2 linked regions of the Tardiphaga sp. vice304 genome follow. The protein of the gene in region 1 interacts with the protein of each later gene in a pairwise test. Links are inferred from orthologs where the notes say so. Each region holds a gene or a part of one and is shown on either strand. Other genes may lie near its edges. The genes, in order: recR and recO.

Region 1 (3,292 bases):
GGCGGCGGTTGGCGCGTTCTCGGAGTTTCTGGGACGCAAGGATGCCTCGGCGGCTTTGGCTTTCGTCGTGCTGTTCAAGCTGACCGATGCATTTTCCGGCACCATGACGGCGCCGTTCGTGATCGATATCGGCTTCACCCGCAACGACTATGCCGCGATCGTCAAGGGCGTCGGCCTCGCTGCGACCCTGATCGGCGGCTTTGCCGGCGGCTTTGTCGCGCGGCGCTATTCGCTGGCGGCGAGCCTGTGGATCGGCGCGGTGCTGCAGGCGCTGTCGAACCTCGCTTTTGCGTGGCTGGCTCTGGTCGGCGTCAACCAGTGGGCATTGGCGCTGGCGATCACGGTAGAGAATTTTACGGGTGCGATCGGCACGGTGATCTTCGTCGCCTATCTCTCGGCGCTCTGCAAAAACCCGCTGCACACCGCCACGCAATACGCGCTTCTCACAGCACTGGCCGCGGTCGGGCGCACCTACCTCTCGGCCGGCGCCGGCTATGTCGCGCAGGCGACGGGCTGGCCGGTGTTCTTCGTCATCAGCATGGCGGTGGCGCTGCCCAGTCTCGTGCTGCTGCTGTGGCTGCAGCGGCGTGGACATTTCGAGGCGCTGGGACCGGTGCGGATTTAGCGTCGGAAATTTTGCGTGAGGTTACAAAGCTCAGGCGGTGCGACACCTCTCCCCGCCGGGGAGAGGTCGACCGGCGAAGCCGGGCGGGTGAGGGGGGGGGGCCGTCGATGGTGCCGCCCCCTCACCCGGCGCTACGCGCCGACCTCTCCCCAACGGGGAGAGGTGACCCAACACCGCTGCCGATGCCTGACTTGCTAGTTCGGCGTCGACACCACGCTCCACTTCGTCACCAGCGCTTCGCTCATCTGCCCGGCCTGTTCGGCGCAGGCGACCTCGGTGACTTTCAGCGACACGTCCTTGTTGAGCAGCTTTTGCAACTGTTTGGTCTGCGCGTCGTTGGCCGCGACGATCTCGAAGGTTTCCGGACCGGTCTCGAGATTGCACAGGCCGGCCGGGGCGGGCAGCCGGCGTGGCTCGCTGACCAGCTGGAAGCTGTTGGCGCGCTTGCCCTTCGCGGCGCGGACGCGCAGCGCGCTGAGCTTGCCGCTCAGCACGTCGCCGAGTTGCATCGGCTTTGGCACCACCGGCGCTGCCGGGGCGGGCGCAGGCGCCGGCGTCTGCGCGTGGGCCGCGCCGGCGAAGGACAGCGCCAGCACCAGGCTGCCGAACAGATTCAGAATAGAGGACCGTGTCATTCAGTTTCTTCCAGTGTCTAGAACAGCGTCCGCTGCTTCATCGCAGCCGACAGCGTGCCTTCGTCGAGATAATCAAGTTCGCCGCCGACCGGCACGCCATGCGCCAGCCGGGTGATTTTGACGCCGGCCTCCGTCAGGAGGTCGGTGATGTAATGTGCTGTGGTCTGGCCATCGACCGTGGCATTCAGCGCCAGGATGATTTCCGTCACCATGGGGTCATGGCTGCGCGCGACCAGCGCATCGATGGTCAGATCGTCGGGACCCACGCCATCCAGCGGCGACAATGTGGCGCCGAGAACGTGATAGCGTCCGGTTGTGGCATTTGCGCGTTCGAGCGCCCACAAATCCGAAACATCGGCGACCACCACGATGGTCGCGGGGTCGCGGCGCGGATCGGTGCAGATCGTGCACGGATTCTGCGTATCGATGTTGCCGCAGCTTTTGCAGACCTGGATTTTATCGATCGCCACCTGCAGCGCGCCGGCGAGCGGCGCCATCAACGCCTCGCGCTTCTTGATCAGGTGCAAGGCCGCGCGCCGCGCCGAGCGCGGGCCAAGCCCCGGCAAGCGCGCCAGGAGCTGGATCAGCCTTTCGATTTCCGGTCCGGCGACGCCAGCGGCCATCTCAGGTGAGGCCCAGCCCCGGCGGCAGGCCCATGCCACCGGTCAGCGACTGCATCTTCTCCGCCATGGCGGCCTCGGCCTTGCGGCGGGCATCATTGAGCGCGGTGACCAGCAGGTCTTCGAGAATCTCGATCTCGTCGGCCTTGACCAGCGACGGGTCGATCTTGACGTTCTTGACTTCCATCTTCGCCGTCATGCGGACCGTGACGAGGCCGCCGCCGGACAGGCCCTCGACCTCGACGTGCTCGAGCTCGTCCTGCATCGCCTTCATCTTCGACTGCAGCTGCGCTGCCTGCTTCATCATGCCGAGAAAATCAGCCATGGGCGTATCCTTGCGTGTCTAGAGATCGTCGTCGCTTTCGAGCGCGTCGGTCGAGTCCTCGCCGGTAAGGTCGGCGTCGGTGGTGCCGGTGCCTGGCAATTCTTGAACAATCGGGCGCACCGTCACTTCCGTGCCGGGAAACCGCGCCAGTACTTCCTGTACCCGCGGGTCGGCTAGAGCTGCTTGCTTGCGGGCGTCCTTCTGCTGGTCAAGTTGCCAACGCAGCGTCGGCTGGCCTTCTTCGTTGGAAACGATCACGCTCCAGCGCCGGCCGGTCCACTGCTCGAGCTTTCGCGAAAGATCGTTGATCAGCGTGCGGGACGCGGTGCGCTCCATCGCGAGCTCAAGCCGGCCGTCCTCTATCCTGATAAGCCGGACGTCGGCTTCGAGTGCGGCGCGCACCATCAGGTCGCGTTTGGCGCCGGCCAGGGCCACCAGTTCGGGAAAGGTCGAGATCGTCAGCACGGCGGGCTGCGCGGCGGCCGGTGCCGGCGCGCTCATCTGGGGGCGCGGCGACATCTCGACGCCGCCACGCTGCAGCGAAGCGCGCGGCGAAGAGGATGGCATCGACGATACCGTCGAACCTGACGATGACGACGCACCGCCTCCATTGCCGTTGCCGCCGATCATCGGCGCCGATCCGCCATTATTCTGGCCGATCATCTTGATCGCCTCGTCCGGCGTCGGCAGGTCGGCGACATAGGCGATCCGCACCAGTACCATCTCGGCGGCCGCGGCGGGGCGCGTCGCGCCCTGCACCTCGGTGATGCCCTTCAGCAGCATCTGCCACATCCGCGACAGCACGCGCATCGACAGCTTCGAGGCATAGTCGCGCGCGCGCAGCCGCTCGGTCTCGCCGAACGCGACATTGTCGGCGGTGGCCGGGACGATCTTCACGCGGGTGACGAAATTGACGAATTCGGCAAGATCCGACAGCACCGCGATCGGGTCGGCGCCGACGTCATATTGCTCGCGGAATTCGGCGAAAGCGCTGGCGATGTCGCCGCGCGCCAGCGAATCGAACAGGTCGATGACCCTCGTACGGTCGGCCAGGCCCAGCATCTGCCGCACCGAATCGGCGCGCACG
Region 2 (3,219 bases), 1.6 Mb from region 1 along the record:
GTAGCGGTAGGCGGCAGCGCTATCGCCGTCGATATTGCCGAAGTTGCCCTGGCCGTCGACCAGCGGGTAGCGCGAGGAGAAGTCCTGCGCCAGGCGCACCAGCGCGTCATAGATCGACTGGTCGCCGTGCGGATGGAACGAGCCCATCACGTCGCCGACGATTTTTGCGGATTTCTTGAACGGCGTGCCGGGGTCGAGCCGTAAGAGCCGCATGCCATACAGGATGCGGCGGTGCACCGGCTTCAGCCCGTCGCGGGCGTCCGGCAGCGCGCGATGCATGATGGTCGATAGCGCATAAGCGAGATAGCGCTCCTCGAGCGCGTCACGCAGCTGCACTTCGTGGATCTCAGCCGGCTCTTGCGGCGGAATCAGTCTTTTTCCCATGCGCAGGGGTTAGCCGCAGAATGCGAATCGGGCAAGAAATGAATCTCAGTAAAGCACTTGCAAATCTTACCTAATAAAGTATATTTAAAGTTGTAGTTGGGATGGTCTGCATACGCAGACCGACGGGACGTACTGTCCTGCCCGGCCGCCTTTTTTGTCATGCATCTGCTGTATCTCGACGATTCAGGCTCCGTCACCAACGCATCTGACCGGCACATTGTGTTGGCCGGACTTTCGGTGTTCGAGCGCCAACCGCACTGGTTTGCCGGCAAGATGGACGATATCGCCAAACAATTTTGGCCGGACAATGCAGAAAATCTCGAATTTCGCGGCTCAGATATTCTGAGCGGCAAAAAGCACTGGCGGGGCATCAGCAAAGCAGATCGCTTCAAGGCCTATCAGGAAGCCCTCGGCGTTCTGCGGGTGTCGAACCACGTAACCATCTTTGGCGCAGCGATTCACAAAGCCGCATTGTCGCCCAATGATCCTATGGAATACGCCTTCGAGCAGCTCTGCAATCGCTTCGATCGCTTTCTCGGCAGACTGCACAAAGCGGGTGATACACAGCGCGGATTGATCATTTTGGACAAGTCGTCCTACGAAACATCCCTCCAAGGGCTTGCCTTGAATTTTCGTAAGTCGGGGCATCGGTGGGGACAGATTTACAATCTGGCCGACGTCCCGATGTTCGTGGATTCCATAGCCACAAGGCTGATCCAGTTTGCAGACCTTATTGCGCATGCGATCCGTCGCTATTTCGAAAAAGAGGATGCCTCACTTTTCGATATCATTGCACCGAAGTTCGATACGGTCGGCGGCGTCCATACACGGACTTGTTTATTTCGCACCGCTAGATGTCAAATGCAGCTGCCCCTCCTGCAAGCAACGCCGAACGTACTGACGTGGTTGCCCAGCCCATTAACCAGACGCAGAGTCTAGCCGCTGCAGGTGCTTCGCCACCGCATGGATGAAACCGTCCCGCGCATCCGAATGGCCCTGCCCGCGCGGTTCCAGCACGTTTCTCATTAGGAACCGGCCGGTGAGGTCGAAGCCGTCCTGCAGGTCCTGGTCGGACCAGCTGTTTCGACCGCCCTCGCCGCTCTCGCGCAAGAACGGCGGCAGCCGCATCAGGCGGTCGCGCCAGGGCTCACCTGCCGTGCGTGACACCGCACCGCCGGACTTCGGCGAGACGTAGATAAGGTCGGTGGTGACGCCGGTGGCGGCGCAGTTTTCCAGATCGAGGCCGAAGCCGAGTTCGGCCAGCATTGCCAGTTCGAAACGCACCACATGGATCGCCGCCTCGCTGACATCGTCAAAGTCGTTGAGGATGCGTTCCAGCATCTCGTAGATGTCCTCATGCGGGTCGCGCTCCGGCAGCAGCCGGGCCAGCGAGGCCAGATGGGTGACGCCATAGACCGCGTGGCCGGAGCCGAGCACCGTCGCGGCCCGCATCTTGGTCGCTTCCATCAAATAGTAGCCGAGCTGCTCGTCGATCCGCGCCCGCCAGGTCGCTCGCACCGAGTTGCCGGGCTGCAGCATCGGCCGCATCTTTGACCCCGCGCCGCCGCGCACCATGCCGAGATGGCGGCCGTGGTCGCGGGTCAACAGCTCGACAATGGCCGAGGCCTCGCCATGCTTACGCACCCCCAGCACGATGCCTTCGTCGGTCCATTCCATGGCGATGTTTTACCACAAGCGGTTGCCAGCGCGGAGGAACGTTTGTGATGCAGCGCGGTTGAAAAATGGCTTAGATGCGTCGTCCAATTGCGGACACAGGAACCTCCCTTGGTAGATATTGCTCCGATCCGCCTCCCCAAACCGCCGGGGACGGCGCTCATCAACATGGCGATGGCGGCCCTGATCGTGACCGGCCTGTATTTCGGCCGCGAGATCCTGGTGCCGGTGGCACTGGCCGTGCTGTTCAGCTTCGTGCTGGCGCCGTTCGTGATCCGGCTGCAGGCGTGGCGGGTGCCGCGCACGATGTCGGTGCTGGTCGCGGTGTTTATCGGCTTCTCGATCGTATTCAGCCTCGGCGGGCTGATGGTCTCGCAGGCCAACCGGCTGGCCGAAGAGCTGCCCGGATACCAGCAGACCCTGCGCGAAAAAATCCACGGCCTGCGCGGCTTCGCCACCGGCGGCTCCGGCACGCTGGAGCGCGCCTCGAAAGTGCTGCGCGAACTCGACAGCGAATTGCAGAACCCCAACGCCGGCCGTGCGGCGCTCGACGGCTTGCGCCGGCAGCCGGTCGACAAACCCATGTTGGTTGAAATCCGCCAGCCCGATCCCGGCACGCTGTCAACGCTGGTGGCGATCATCCAGCCCTTGATCCAGCCGCTCACCACGACCGGGATCGTCGTCATCTTCGTGATCTTCATCCTGCTGCAGCGTCAGGATCTGCGAAACCGCTTCATCCGCCTTGCCGGCTCGCACGACATGCAGCGCACAACGGCCGCGCTCGACGACGCCGGCGAACGACTGAGCAAGCTGTTTCTCAACCAGATGATCGTCAATGCCGCCTTCGGACTGCTGGTGGGGATCGGGCTGCAGGTCATCGGCGTACCTTCCGCCCCGCTATGGGGGCTGGTCGCGACCATCCTTCGTTTCGTGCCCTATGTAGGCTCGCCGATCTCGGCGGTGTTTCCGTTGATCCTGGCCGCCGCGGTCGGATCCGGCTGGGGCATGCTAATGGCGACCGCCGCTCTGTTCGCGACGCTGCAACTGATCGCCGGGCAGATCGTCGAGCCGCTGGTCTATGGCCGCAGCTCCGGCCTGTCGCCGGTCGCCATCGTGCTGTCGGCGTCGTTCTGGACCTGGCTGTGGGGACCGATCGGGCTG

The links.
Region 2: the proteins of recR (region 1) and recO interact in binary tests that used the Escherichia coli proteins (3 or more experiments, as listed by UniProt). The link is inferred for Tardiphaga sp. vice304 from one-to-one orthologs.

What each region holds. Positions count from the first base shown.
Region 1 is NZ_CP041402.1:5,315,388-5,318,679, reverse strand. Bases 81-3,054 are described here. They hold recR (recombination mediator RecR), read right to left. Parts: upstream 1,884-3,054; coding sequence 1,278-1,883; downstream 81-1,277. Other genes in these bases: FNL56_RS25355 (DNA polymerase III subunit gamma/tau), read right to left, coding at 2,224-3,054; FNL56_RS25360 (YbaB/EbfC family nucleoid-associated protein), read right to left, coding at 1,885-2,205; FNL56_RS25370 (hypothetical protein), read right to left, coding at 820-1,260; FNL56_RS25380 (AmpG family muropeptide MFS transporter), read left to right, coding at 81-625. In the rest of the region: more of FNL56_RS25380, read left to right, coding at 1-80; more of FNL56_RS25355, read right to left, coding at 3,055-3,292. UniProt on the Escherichia coli protein: May play a role in DNA repair. It seems to be involved in an RecBC-independent recombinational process of DNA repair. It may act with RecF and RecO.
Region 2 is NZ_CP041402.1:3,669,174-3,672,392, forward strand. What follows is about bases 183-3,083. They hold recO (DNA repair protein RecO), read right to left. Parts: upstream 2,062-3,083; coding sequence 1,303-2,061; downstream 183-1,302. Other genes in these bases: parC (DNA topoisomerase IV subunit A), read right to left, coding at 183-384; FNL56_RS17410 (DUF3800 domain-containing protein), read left to right, coding at 544-1,323; FNL56_RS17420 (AI-2E family transporter), read left to right, coding at 2,170-3,083. In the rest of the region: more of parC, read right to left, coding at 1-182; more of FNL56_RS17420, read left to right, coding at 3,084-3,219. UniProt on the Escherichia coli protein: Involved in DNA repair and RecF pathway recombination.